Regions from separate parts of the Saccharopolyspora antiqui genome, predicted to be linked through region 3. Evidence: riboswitches for the same ligand, from Rfam matches in the RefSeq annotation. Region 3 holds a riboswitch; each other region holds the start of a gene.
What was found. Region 3 has a riboswitch for glycine ahead of gcvH (glycine cleavage system protein GcvH). Riboswitches for the same ligand answer to the same signal wherever they lie in the genome.

Region 1 (4,471 bases), on a different contig from region 3:
TTTTTGCACCGGTCCGATGGGCCGGTGGGCGGTGTATCGTGCTGGGTAATGCTCGATGAAGAGCTCAGCCAGCGGTTTCGGGCCAGATGCACCGGCAGGAAGGCCGCGAGAATCGGTGGTCGACCAGACCGCCAAAGGGATGGGCGTGTCCGCCGTATCGCGGGTAGCGTCGGAGGCGTCGGTGCGCGATCCTCGACGGGGATGTCACGCTTCGGCGCGCTGGAGGAGGCGATGTGACGATGAGCAGCGAGATGCGCGTCGTCGGCGTGCGAGTGGAACTACCAGCAAACCAGCCGATTCTGCTGTTGCGCGAGGCGCACGGCGAGCGTTACCTGCCGATCTGGATCGGCTCGGTCGAGGCGACGGCCATCGCCCTTGAGCAGCAGGGTGTGCGGCCGCAAAGACCACTTACCCACGACCTGCTGAAGGACGTCATCGGTGCCCTCGGGCGCGACCTGGAACAGGTGCGGATCACCGACCTGCAGGACGGCACCTTCTTCGCCGAGCTGGTGTTCGACGGGGATGTGCGGGTTTCGGCACGGCCGAGCGACTCGGTGGCGCTGGCGCTGCGCATCGGGGTGCCGATCCACGCCGACGAATCGGTGTTGGACGAGGCGGGGCTGATCATCCCGGACGAGCAAGAGGACGAGGTCGAGAAGTTCCGCGAGTTCCTGGACTCGGTATCGCCGGAGGACTTCCGCGGCGCGGACACCTGACCCCGCCGATCGGCCCGACGACAGCATCCCGGCCCCTGCCCGCGCACCGCGGGCAGGGGCCGGGTCGTCCGGGCGCGTCGCGTTGACCTCCCCGCGGGGCAGGCATACCGTCGAGATACGCGAATTGCCCCGGTGTGATTCAGCCGGTGATTCGGCCGATGCGTTCGACCGGTGGGCGGTGTTCGCGGCCCTGGACCGGGATGGTTCGGGTGCTGGTGATCGTCGTCGTCGGCTTCGTGCCGGACGAGGGGAGGCAGGCGTGGTCGAGGAAGCGTCCAACCGGGATGCTGCCGCTGAGCAGGGCGAACTGTTCCCCGACGCCTCACTGCCGGACGAACTGGTCGGCTACCGGGGCCCGGCGGCCTGCCAGATCGCCGGTATCACCTACCGCCAGTTGGACTACTGGGCGCGCACCAAGCTGGTCGGACCGTCCATCCGCGGTGCCGCCGGTTCTGGCTCGCAGCGGTTGTACTCGTTCAAGGACATCCTGGTGCTCAAGGTGGTCAAGCGACTGCTGGACACCGGGGTGTCGCTGCACAACATCCGGGTCGCGGTGGAGCACCTGCGCAACCGAGGCGTGCAGGACCTGGCGCGGCTGACGCTGTTCAGCGACGGGACGACGGTCTACGAGTGCACCTCTGCCGAGGAGGTGGTCGACCTGTTGCAGGGTGGCCAAGGGGTGTTCGGCATCGCCGTCAGCGGTGCGATGCGCGAGATCAGCGGCACGATCCACGAGTTCCCGGCCGAACGGGCCGACGGTGGCGAGCTGGCGGAGTCGGTGGACGACGAGTTGTCCCGGCGGCGGCGCGACCGGCAGGCCGAGACCGGCTGAATCGGGCGAACCATGTGCGGCTGGTGACATCGGCGGTCCGCTGCGGCCGCCTGATCCGGTAGGCTGCGGCACATCGCCGACCCCGTGCGGGAGAGTCCGGTCCGGCTTCGGTCGTGGCTGGCGCCGAAGGAGCAACTCTCCCCGACAACCTCTCAGGCCACCTGGACCGCACGGGCGAGATGCCTCTGGAAAGAGAGCGCACCGCAGCCGTGGTGCACTCCGCCGACGGTGCAAGCCCGGTGCTCCGGGTGAAGCTCTCAGGCGTCCGCTGCGCGGACAGTGACAGAGGGGGAGAGCAGCGCAGTTCCAGCTGGGTCTTGCGGGACATCCGCGCCCGGTCGGTCACCTGAGCAGCAAGGCGATCGTCGCTCACGTGGCCTGCACTGCCTGCCGCCCTTTGTCCGCCGTGATGATTGAGGTTTGGCGATGACCGACGTGACCCACGACCGCATCCCACTGGCCGCGCTGGAGCACGGCACGCCGTTCGCCGATCGGCACGTCGGACCGATGCCCGCCGAGTTGGCGCACATGCTCGACGTGATCGGGGTCGGTTCGCTGGAGGAGCTGGGGCAGCGCGCCGTGCCGGAGGCGATCCGGGAAGGCGACCTGGAGCTGGCGCTGCCCGAACCGGCCACCGAAGCCGACGCGCTGGCCGAGCTGCGCGACCTGGCGCACCACTGCCACCCGCACACCGAGATGATCGGGCTGGGCTACTACGCCACCATCACCCCGCCGGTGATCCTGCGCAACGTGCTGGAAAGCCCCGCCTGGTACACCGCGTACACCCCGTACCAGCCGGAGATCTCGCAGGGGCGCCTCGAAGCGCTGCTGAACTTCCAGACCATGGTCGCCGACCTGGCCGGGGCGCCGGTGGCCAACGCCTCGATGCTCGACGAGTCGACCGCGGCGGCCGAGGGCATGACGCTGGTGCGCCGCGCGGGCCGGTCGAAGTCGCCGCGGTTCGTGGTGGACGCCGATACGCTGCCGCAGACCATCGCGGTGATCGAGACCCGCGCGCGGCCGCTGGGCATCGAGGTCGTCGTGGCGGACCTGTCCGAGGGGGCGCGGGCGCTGCCGGAGGGCGAGTTCTTCGGCGTGCTGCTGGCCTATCCGGGCGCCGCTGGCGCGGTGCGCGACCACGAGGAGATCATCGCCGAAGTGCACCGGCGCGGCGCGAAGGTCGTCGTGGCGGCCGATCTGCTGGCGCTGACGCTGCTGCGCTCGCCCGGCGAGATCGGCGCCGACGTGGTGATCGGGAGCACCCAGCGCTTCGGGGTGCCGATGGGCTTCGGCGGTCCGCACGCCGGATTCATGGCCGTGGCCAAGGGACTTGAGCGGCAGCTGCCGGGCCGACTGGTCGGGGTGAGCGTCGACGCCGACGGCGACCAGGCCTACCGGCTGGCGCTGCAAACCCGCGAACAGCACATCCGCCGCGAGAAGGCCACCAGCAACATCTGCACCGCGCAGGTGCTGCTGGCGGTCGTGGCGTCGATGTACGCCGTGTACCACGGACCGGCCGGGCTGCGTTCGATCGCGACCCGCGCGCACCGGATGGCGGCCGTGCTCGCCGAGCAGCTGCGCCGCAGCGGGATCGAGGTGCTGCACCGGGAGTTCTTCGACACGATCGTCACGAAGGTGCCGGGCAGGGCGGACGAGATCGTCGCGGCGGCCCGGCAGCGCGGCGTCAACCTCCGCCGGGTGGACGTCGACCACGTCGGCATCAGCTGCGACGAGACCACCACGCGGGCCCATCTGGCGACCGTGTGGCAGGCGTTCGGCATCGCGGATGTGGACGTCGACGAACTGGACACCGAGACCCCGGACGCGCTGCCGACAGCACTGCGGCGCACCTCGGAGTACCTGACCCACCCGGTGTTCCACACCCATCGCTCCGAGACCTCGCTGCTGCGCTACCTGCGGCAACTGTCCGATAAGGACATTGCGCTGGACCGCAGCATGATCCCGTTGGGCTCCTGCACCATGAAGCTCAACGCGACGGCCGAGATGGAGCCGATCACCTGGCCGGAATTCGGTTCGCTGCACCCGTTCGCGCCCGCCCAGGACGCCGCCGGGTTGCTGTCGATCGTCAAGGACCTGGAGAACTGGCTGGCCGAGATCACCGGTTACGACGCGGTGAGCCTGCAGCCCAACGCCGGCAGCCAGGGCGAGTTCGCGGGTCTGCTGGCGATCCGCGCCTACCACCACAGCCGTGGTGCCGCCGACCGGAACGTCTGCCTGATCCCGGCGAGCGCGCACGGCACCAACGCCGCGAGCGCGGTGATGGCCGGGATGCGGGTGATCGTGGTGCGCTGCGACGACGAGGGCAACATCGAGATGGCGCACCTGCGCGAACTGGTCGCCGAGCACGCCGACGACCTCGCCGCGATCATGATCACCTACCCGTCGACGCACGGCGTCTACGAGGACACCGTGCGCGAGGTGTGCGGGTTGGTGCACGACGCCGGCGGTCAGGTCTACGTGGACGGCGCGAACCTCAACGCGCTGATCGGCCTGGCCCGGATGGGCAAGTTCGGTGCCGACGTCTCACACCTGAACCTGCACAAGACCTTCTGCATCCCGCACGGCGGCGGTGGCCCCGGGGTCGGCCCGATCGGGGTGCGCGAGCACCTGGCGCCGTTCCTGCCGAACCACCCGATGCAGCCCGCCGCGGGTCCGACGACCGGGGTCGGCCCGATCAGCGCGGCCCCGTGGGGCAGCGCCTCGATCCTGCCGATCTCCTGGGCCTACGTGCGGATGATGGGTGCCGACGGCCTGCGCCGCGCGACCCTGACCGCGGTGGCCGCCGCCAACTACGTGGCCCGCCGGCTGGGCAGCTACTTCCCGGTGCTCTACACCGGCGAGGGCGGCTTCGTGGCGCACGAGTGCATCCTCGATCTGCGGCCGATCAGCAGGACCAGCGGCA
Region 2 (4,471 bases), on a different contig from region 3:
CCACCAGCACCAGGTGGACGTCGGTGCCGCCGGAGACCAGCCGCACCCCGGCCTGGGCGGCGTCGTCGGCCAGCAGGCGCCCGGCCAGGATCTGCGCGCCCTCCACGGTGCGCCGCTGCCGGTCGTTGAACTCCGGCGTCGCGGCGATCTTGAACGCCACCGCTTTCCCGGCGATCACGTGCTCCAACGGCCCGCCCTGCTGACCGGGGAACACGGCGGAGTTGAACTTCTTGGTGAACTCCGGATCCGAGGACAGGATCACGCCACCGCGCGGCCCGCCGAGGGTCTTGTGGGTGGTGGTGGTCACCACGTGGGCGTGCGGCACCGGGCTGGGGTGCAACCCGGCGGCGACCAGTCCGGCGAAGTGCGCCATGTCGACCATCAGGTAGGCGCCGACCTCGTCGGCGATCTCCCGGAACCGCTTGAAGTCCAGCTGGCGCGGGTAGGCCGACCATCCGGCGATGATCAGTTGGGGCTGGTGCTCGCGGGCCAGCTGGGCGACTTCGTCCATGTCGACGCGGTGGTCCTCGGCGCTGACGTGGTACGGCACCACGTTGTAGAGCTTGCCGGAGAAGTTGATCCGCATCCCGTGGGTGAGGTGCCCGCCGTGGGCCAGGTCCAGGCCCATGATGGTGTCGCCCGGCTTGAGCAGCGCGAACATCGCCGCCGCGTTGGCCTGCGCGCCGGAATGCGGCTGCACGTTGGCGAACGCGGCCCCGAAGAGCTCCTTGACCCGGTCGATGGCCAGCTGCTCGATGACGTCGACGTGCTCGCAGCCGCCGTAGTAGCGGCGGCCCGGATAGCCCTCGGCGTACTTGTTGGTCAGCACCGAACCCTGCGCCTCCAACACCGCCTGCGGGGCGAAGTTCTCCGACGCGATCATCTCCAGCGTGGACTGCTGGCGGTGCAACTCAGCGCCCACCGCCACCGCCACCTCCGGATCCACCGCGGCCAGCTGGTCGTTGAACAGGTCCGGTGTCGACATGATGTTGCCTCCTGTGTATTGCGGGACACCCGCACCCGGTCGGACCCGTGCGAGGGGATGACGAATGTCTCGCAAGTGTCCTCCAGATGTTCGATCTCGTCAGGCTTCGCGGCGGTAGAACGGCAGCTCGACGACCTGCACCGCGACGTTCCTACCGCGGATGTCGACCTGCAACTGGGTGCCGGGTTCGCTGTGGTCGCGATCCACGTAGGCCATCCCGATCGGGTGGCCCAGGGTCGGGGACGGGGCGCCGCTGGTGACGACGCCGACCTCGGCGCCGTCGGCGGCCAGCACGCGGTAGCCGTGCCGGGGCGCGCGGCGCTGCTCGGTGCTCAGCCCGACCAGGGTGCGCTCGGTGGGCTTCTCGGCGGTGGCGGCCAGCGCGGCCTTGCCGACGAAGTCGCCGGGCTTGTCGAGCTTGACCACCCGGCCGAGGTTGGCGTGGTAGGGCGTGAGGTCGGCGGACAGCTCGTTGCCGTACAGCGGCATGCCCGCTTCCAGGCGCAGCGTGTCGCGGCAGGACAGCCCGGTCGGCAGCAGGCCGTGCCGCGCGCCGGACTCGGTCAGCGCCTGCCAGACCGCTTCGGCGTCGCCGGGCGCGGTGAACAGCTCGAAGCCGTCCTCGCCGGTGTAGCCGGTGCGCGCCAGCAGCACGTCCTGGCCCGCCACCTGGCTGCGGTAGCCCGCGTAGTACTTGACCTCGTCGAGGTCGGTGTCGGTCAACGGCGCGAGGATCGCGACGGCGTTGGGGCCCTGCACGGCGATCAGCGCGTAGTCGTCGGAGACGTCCCGGTGCTCGGCGTCGAACCCGCCGACCCGGTCGGCCAACTCGGCGGACACCAGGGCCGCGTTGGCGGCGTTGGCCACCACCAGGAACTCCTGCTCGTCGAGCCGGTAGACGATCAGGTCGTCGAGCACGCCACCGGAGTCGTTGCAGATCATCGTGTAGCGGGCGCGGCCGGGCTTGATCGCCGACGCGGCCCCGACCAGCGCGTGGTCCAGCGCTTCGGCGGCCTGCGGCCCGCTGATGCGAATCTCACCCATGTGGGTCAGGTCGAACAGTCCGGCGCTGCCCCGGACCGCGTTGTGCTCGGCGATGTCGCCGGAGTAGCGCACCGGCATCTGCCAGCCCGCGAATTCGGTGAAGGTCGCACCGAGGGCTTCGTGCACGTGGTGCAGGGGCGTTCGCCGAGGCGACGACATGGTGAGACTCCTCCTGGTGGGCACCGGTCGGCAGTCGAGGGCCGGTCAGCTCACTGCGCCCAACCTTATCGGGGGCACCTCGACTCCGACCTGCACGGGCTTGGGACCTGCACGGGCTTGCGCTGGTCGGGCGGGTCTCCCCGGAGTCATTGGCCTGAGAGTTTCGCCACCCCCAGGGGTGGCTTGCACCGTGGGCGAGAAGCCTGCGCTTCTGCTTTTCTCCGTGTTCGCCTGGTGTCGTGCGGTGCCGGTGCCTGAGAGTTTGCTGGGGAGTGTTGCTCCTTCGGCGCTCCACCTCGCGGGCGGAGTCTCTCCCGCACGACGTCATCGGCGCGGTATTCGGTTGTGCGCCCAGGACGCTACGAACCGAACACGACCCAAGTCAACCGGACGAGTGAGTGATCTCGGACTGGCTTGACCGCGACTTGTGTCTCCTCCGAAAGGGGTTACCCGAAGTGGACTGAGTGAGTTGTCCGTTCGCGTCACCAGGCGTCGCCGGATCCCATGTCGTCGCGGGCTGCGTTCAGTTCTGCGACATCGGCCGGGTCTTCCAGCGACGCCTGGGGCTCGCGGCGCATCCGCTCGTCGCTCAGTTCGCGGTACTGCTTCTGCAGGCCGTCTATCAGGGCGGATAGGGCTAGTTCGAAGCTGTCCGCGTCTATTTCCGCCGCGTGTTCGCGGAGCAGGTGGGCTCGGTTGAGGTGTGGGAAGCGGTCGTCGTAGACCGCCGCGTCGTCTGGGAAGCCGCCGCTGAACGAGCCCATCGCGGAGCCGACCACCAGGTACTTCGTCGAGGCACCGATCATCGTGGCGTAGCGCTGCGGCCAGCCCGCGCTGGTCAGGCCGCCGTGCACCGCGTCCGCGGCGCGCAGCGCGATCTCCCGGCGGGCCGGGCCGTAGGCCAGGAACGGGACCAGGTTCGGGTGCGAGATCAGGGCCGCCCGGTAGGAGCGGGCCCAGGTGCGCAGGCCGGTCGTCCAGTCCGCGTCGAAGCCGGAGACGTCCACCGCGGCCATCACGCCGTCGGCGATCTCGTGCAGCAGGTCTTCCTTGGTCGACACGTGGTTGTAGAGCGATGCGGCGCGCACGCCGAGTCGCTCGGCCAGGCGGCGCATGGACAGCGCGTCGAGGCCGTCAGTGTCGATGATCTCCAGCCCGATCCGCTGGATGCGCTCCGGCGACAGCCGGGGAGTGGCTGGTCTGGGCACGTTCTCTCCTCGTCGGGTCCCTTGCGGCGCTCGCCGGGACGGTCTTAGGCTGCCATAAAACTAACGTCGTTAGTTATGCGGCTGCACTGAAAGGAATCCGGCGATGGTCGACTTCTCGCTGTCCGACACCGAACGCGACATCCGCGACTGGGTGCGCAACTTCGTCCAGCGCGAGCTGGTGCCGCTGGAACCCGAGGTGCTGCGTCGCGAGCGGGCCGGGCAACGCGGCCTGACCAGGGACGAGCTGCGCGAACTGCAGGACAAGGCGAAGCAGTCCGGGTTCTGGGGCGTGCAGACGCCCGAGGAGTACGGCGGGATGGGCCTGTCGGCGGTGCTGACCGCGCTGATCGAGATCGAGCTCGGCCGCACCTTCGTGCCGTTCCGGTTCGGCGGCTACGCCGACAACATCCTGTACTACGCCAACGAGGAGCAGAAGCAGCGCTACCTGCTGCCGACCATCGAGGGCACCCGCAAGTCGTGCTTCGCGATCACCGAGCCGGGTGCCGGATCGGATGCCAGGAACCTGCGCACCACCGCCGTCCAAGACGGCGACGAGTGGGTGATCAACGGTGAGAAGACGTTCATCACCGGCGGCATCGACGCCGACTTCGCGATGGTCTTCGCCGTCACCGATCGGGCCAACGGCGGGGTCACCTGCTTCCTCGCCGACCGGGACATGGGCTGGAAGTCCGAGCCGATCGACATCATGGGCCCGTTGGAGCGCCAACCCGCCGCGCTGGTGTTCGACAACGTTCGGGTGCCCGCGAGCAACGTGCTCGGCGAGGTCGGCAAGGGCTTCGCGCTGGCCATGCAGTGGATCGGCCGCGGCCGCTACCTGCTGCCCGCGCACGCGCTCGGGGCCTGCGAACGGCTGGTCGAGATGGGAATGGACTACGCCAAGACCCGCGAGACCTTCGGCAAGCCGATCGCCGAGCGCCAGGCCATCCAGTGGATGATCGCCGACTCCGCGGTGGAGATCGAGGCGCTGCGCTGGCTGGTGCTGCAGGCGGCCTGGCAGGTCGACCAGGGTCTGGACTCGCGGCACGCGCAGTCGATCGCCAAGCTGTTCGGGGCC
Region 3 (4,471 bases):
AGGTAGGTGAACAACACCTGGTCCCGGCGCATGCGCGGGTACTCCTCGGCGATCGGTTCCTTCACCTTGAGGACCAGCTGTCCCTCGGCCCACACCTCATCGGCACTGGGCAACACCTTCGCACCCGCCGCCAGGTAGTCCTCGTCGGGAATCGATGATCCCGCGCCCGCGCTCGTCTCGACGAAAACGTCGTGGCCACGGGAGGTGAGTTCGTGCACACCCGCAGGTGTGATCGCGACCCGATACTCGTTGTTCTTGATCTCGCGCGGCACTGAGATCTTCACGGCGGCTTCCTTTCGTCGCTGTTGGGCCCAACGATCCGCCGCCGTTGCCAGGGGCGCATCATTCCCGCCGGATGAGATTGACCCGACCGCTTTGTGCTCGCAGCACAACGCGCCCGGCGCACCGCAGCGCTACACCAATGGGTTCGGATTTCCTGCCCGAAACCCGAAGCTGCCGGGTCCGCGACAGCAAGGTTCCCTTCCTCACAAAGGCACCGACCAGGCCCGCAGCAGCACTTTCCGGCCACGGATGACAGAAAGGTTCCCTTGCTGCACGTCACGCGGGTTGCCGCGGGCCCACTGATGACAGGAAGGTTCCCTTCCTCGCACAGCACCGTCGCCCGCGGTCGAGTGGCGGGTGACAGGAAGGTTCCCTTGCTCCCATCTGGCGCCGGGCGGTTCGGTGTGGTGGGAGTGGCAGGAAGGTTCCCTTGCTTTCAGCCGTGCTGCGCCCAGTGCTCGGCGAGTAGTTGCACGAGCAGCGCGGATCGGACGTCGGGGTCTTCGAGGTCGACGTTCACGAGTTGGGTGAGTCGCTTCATCCGATAGCGGAAGGTGTTGGGGTGCACGCGCAGCTCGCGGCTCGCCTGCCGGGGATCGCCGGGGTGCCGCAGCGCCGCGTGCAGGGTGGCCAGGTAGTCGGTGCCCTGCGTGCGGTCGTGGTCGCGCAGCACCGGTATCGGCCCGAGCGCGCCGATTCCGGCATCCGTCGCCGCGCCCGCCATGCGGCTGAGCACCAGCAGATGCCAGTTGTCCTCGTACACCGCCACCCGCTGCGTCAACAGGCCGGTCCGCAGCAGGCCGATCAGCTCCTCGGCTTGCGTCCGCGACTGGGCCAGCTCGGCAACAGCCACCGCGGTGCCCACCGCGATGAGCGGACGGGGCGACACGTCGTGGGATGCGAGGGCTTCCCGCAAGTCCGGCCAGCCGCCGGGGCGGGCGCGGTCGGGAACCAGCGCATACAGCAGGGTGCCGATCTCGGTGACCAGCGGGCGCCGCCCGATCCCGCGCGTGATCCACTCCCACATCGCCAACCGATGCCCCTCCGCGGGGCCGGCCGACGATGGCACTTCGATGGCGACGACTCGATGCGGCTCGTTGGGCACCGCCAGGTCGTTGGCGGCGGCCCGCCAGCCTTCACCGCCTTCCAACAGCAGCCGCACCTGTTCGGCGGATCGGCGCCGCTCCGAATCCGCCACCGCGCGCCACCGCAGCAGTTGCAGCGCGACCAGCGGTGCGGTGTCCGCGAAGGCGGTAGAACGCTCCTCGGACACCTCGCCGGGAACCACCGCCCACATCGACCCCAGCAGCTCACCGCCCATCCGGATCGGCACGACCAACCGGGGCAGGGTTCCGTCCTGCTGGGCGGGCACGAAGATCGCCGAACTGCCCTTGCTGAGCTGCCGGAACGTGCCGCGAGCCCGGAACTTGGCGAGCACGTCGTCGGGCTGCTTGCGCCCCATGATCGTCGACACCCGCGCGGGATCGGTGAGATCCTGCCGCGCGGAATACGCCAGCACCTGGGAGTGCGCGTCCTCAATCGTGACGGGCGCGTCCACCACGTCGGCCACCGCATCGGCGAGCCGGAACAGATCACCCACACCGGCGCCGCGCGCATCGGCCTCCTCGATGCCGGTTCCGGCCAACGCGGCACGGATCAGCCAGACCAGCTGCGCCCAGGCGGTACCAGGCCGAACCTCGACCAGCGCCACCCCGCTCTGCTCGGCAGCCGCGACGACGGCGTCATCAGCGGAAATCGGCGGCTTGAGCAGCACTGCCGCGGCATCCTGTGCGCCGCACACCCGCGTCAGCGCCACCGCATGTTCGCGGTCCGTGACGGCCACCCCCAGAACGAGGTCACCGCCGGCCGCGGTCGGTGGTTGATCAAGCTCGGCGATGACGACGTCCCCGACGCAGACGGTCGGCTCCGGGATGACCACGGCGCGCAGCAGCGTCGGTCCGACTCTCTCGACCAGTGCCCGGATGTCCAGCATCACCGGCCTCCTGAGAACCTCGGGCCGCCTCCGGTGGGCGGGGAGGGCGTTGACACCAGGGCTGGCCCGTTTATCGTTGCTGAGCACCTCGACAATCGCATACCGGCCCTAGACCCCGTGCGGGAGAGACCCTGCGAGCTCACGTCGAGCCGCCAGGGCGCCGAAGGAGCAAGACTCCCCACAAACTCTCAGGCACCCATGACCGTTCGGGCGAGGCAACTCTGGAAAGCGTGCGTCATCGATGACGCTCCACCCACGGTGCAAGCCGCGACTGCCGCGGTGAAGCTCTCAGGTTCCGCAACAGAGGGGGAGGCCCAGCAACCCCGGGCATGCGTGCCCCCCGACAGCTATGGAGCCTCCCCGCATGTCCATGCCCGAGAACCTGCGCTACACCGAAGAACACGAGTGGCTTGCCGACCGCGGCGAACTGGTCCGGATCGGCATCACCCAACATGCCGCCGACGCCCTCGGCGACATCGTCTACGTCCAGTTGCCCGCGGTCGGAGACCAGATCGAGGCCGGTCAGTCCTGCGGTGAACTGGAGTCCACCAAGTCCGTCAGCGACCTGTTCGCGCCGGTGAGCGGCGAGGTCGTGGCGATCAACGAGTCCGTTGTGGACGATCCCGCGCTGGTCAACACCGAGCCCTTCGGTGGGGGTTGGCTGCTTGAGGTGCGCGCCACCGACACCGGTGCGGTGCTCACCGCCGAGCAGTACGCGGAACTGATCGCGCAGTAGCCGGGTCGGGCGACGGAGGAGAGCGCCAATGGCGATCAGCGTCTTCGACCTGTTCTCGGTGGGCATCGGGCCGTCCAGCTCGCACACCGTTGGCCCGATGCGCGCTGCGAAGCGGTTCGCGCAGCGGCTGCGCGACGCGGGCCGGTTGCCGCAGGTGAAGCGGATCAAGGCGGAACTGTTCGGTTCGCTGGGAGCGACCGGGCACGGGCACGGCAGCCCGAAGGCGGTGCTGCTCGGTCTGGAGGGCCACAGCCCGGAAAGCGTCGACCCGGCCGCGGTTGAGGGCCGGGTGGCGGAAATCCGGGAGACCGGGCGGTTGCTGGTCGACGAAGTGCAGGAGATCAGGTTCGTGGTGGACCGGGATCTGGTGATGCACCGCCGCAGGTCACTGCCCTTGCACCCCAACGGGATGCGGTTCACCGCGTTCGGCGCCGACGACGCCGAGTTGGACACCGCGGTGTTCTATTCGGTGGGCGGTGGTTTCGTCGTCGACGAGGACGCCACTGGTGCCGATCGGATCAAACCCGACGAGACGGTGTTGAAGTTCCCGTTCCGCACCGGTGCGGAACTGCTCGCCCGAACCGCCGAGTCCGGGCTGTCGATCAGCGACATCATGCTGGCCAACGAGTTGTCCTGGCGCGACGAGGACACCGTGCGCCGGGAACTGCTGGACATCTGGCAAGTCATGCGCGAATGCGTGGACAACGGGTGCCGCAACACCGGAGAACTGCCCGGCGGCCTCAAAGTCCGGCGTCGGGCGGCGGAATTGGCCGCTTCGCTGACCGAGCGGGACGATCCGCTGGAGTGGGTCACCCTCTTCGCGCTCGCGGTGAACGAGGAGAACGCGGCCGGCGGTCGCGTGGTGACCGCGCCGACCAACGGAGCGGCTGGCATCGTGCCCGCGGTGCTGCACTACTACGTGCGTTTCGTGCCTGGTGCCGACGACAACGGGGTGGTTCGGTTCCTGCTCGCGGCCGCTGCGGTCGGTGTGCTGTTCAAGGAGAACGCGTCGATCTCCGGGGCCGAGGTCGGCTGTCAGGGCGAGGTCGGCTCCGCGTGTTCGATGGCCGCCGCCGGGCTCGCCGAGGTCCTCGGCGGAACCCCGAACCAGGTGGAGAACGCCGCCGAGATCGCGATGGAGCACAACCTCGGGCTCACCTGCGATCCGATCGGCGGCCTGGTGCAGATCCCGTGCATCGAGCGCAACGCGGTCGCTTCGGTGAAGGCCATCACGGCCGCGCGGATGGCGATGCGCGGCGACGGCAGCCATTTCGTCTCGCTTGACAAGGTGATCAAGACCATGCGGGAAACCGGCCGGGACATGAAGGTCAAGTACAAGGAGACCGCCCGCGGCGGACTGGCCGTCAACGTCATCGAGTGCTGAGAAAACCGCCCCTGAGCCGCGAGAATCTGCGCCCCGGGGCGTTCGCGTCGTGGTCGAGAATGGGGGTTTGCTCTCA

Region 1: another riboswitch for glycine. It lies ahead of gcvP (aminomethyl-transferring glycine dehydrogenase); the one in region 3 lies ahead of gcvH (glycine cleavage system protein GcvH).
Region 2: another riboswitch for glycine. It lies ahead of gcvT (glycine cleavage system aminomethyltransferase GcvT); the one in region 3 lies ahead of gcvH (glycine cleavage system protein GcvH).

The regions. Positions count from the first base shown of each region.
Region 1 is NZ_JBQQBO010000007.1:220,236-224,706, reverse strand. It holds gene ACTWQN_RS14570 (bifunctional nuclease family protein) at 240-716, shown strand; gene ACTWQN_RS14565 (MerR family transcriptional regulator) at 976-1,548, shown strand; glycine riboswitch at 1,626-1,727, shown strand; glycine riboswitch at 1,728-1,844, shown strand; gene gcvP (aminomethyl-transferring glycine dehydrogenase) at 1,975-4,471, shown strand, end outside.
Region 2 is NZ_JBQQBO010000025.1:38,424-42,894, reverse strand. It holds gene glyA (serine hydroxymethyltransferase) at 1-985, opposite strand, end outside; gene gcvT (glycine cleavage system aminomethyltransferase GcvT) at 1,085-2,188, opposite strand; glycine riboswitch at 2,322-2,420, opposite strand; glycine riboswitch at 2,421-2,515, opposite strand; gene ACTWQN_RS30365 (TetR/AcrR family transcriptional regulator) at 2,671-3,396, opposite strand; gene ACTWQN_RS30360 (acyl-CoA dehydrogenase family protein) at 3,500-4,471, shown strand, end outside.
Region 3 is NZ_JBQQBO010000027.1:68,458-72,928, forward strand. It holds gene ald (alanine dehydrogenase) at 1-284, opposite strand, end outside; gene ACTWQN_RS31505 (PucR family transcriptional regulator) at 719-2,275, opposite strand; glycine riboswitch at 2,386-2,490, shown strand; glycine riboswitch at 2,491-2,589, shown strand; gene gcvH (glycine cleavage system protein GcvH) at 2,640-3,011, shown strand; gene ACTWQN_RS31515 (L-serine ammonia-lyase) at 3,040-4,395, shown strand.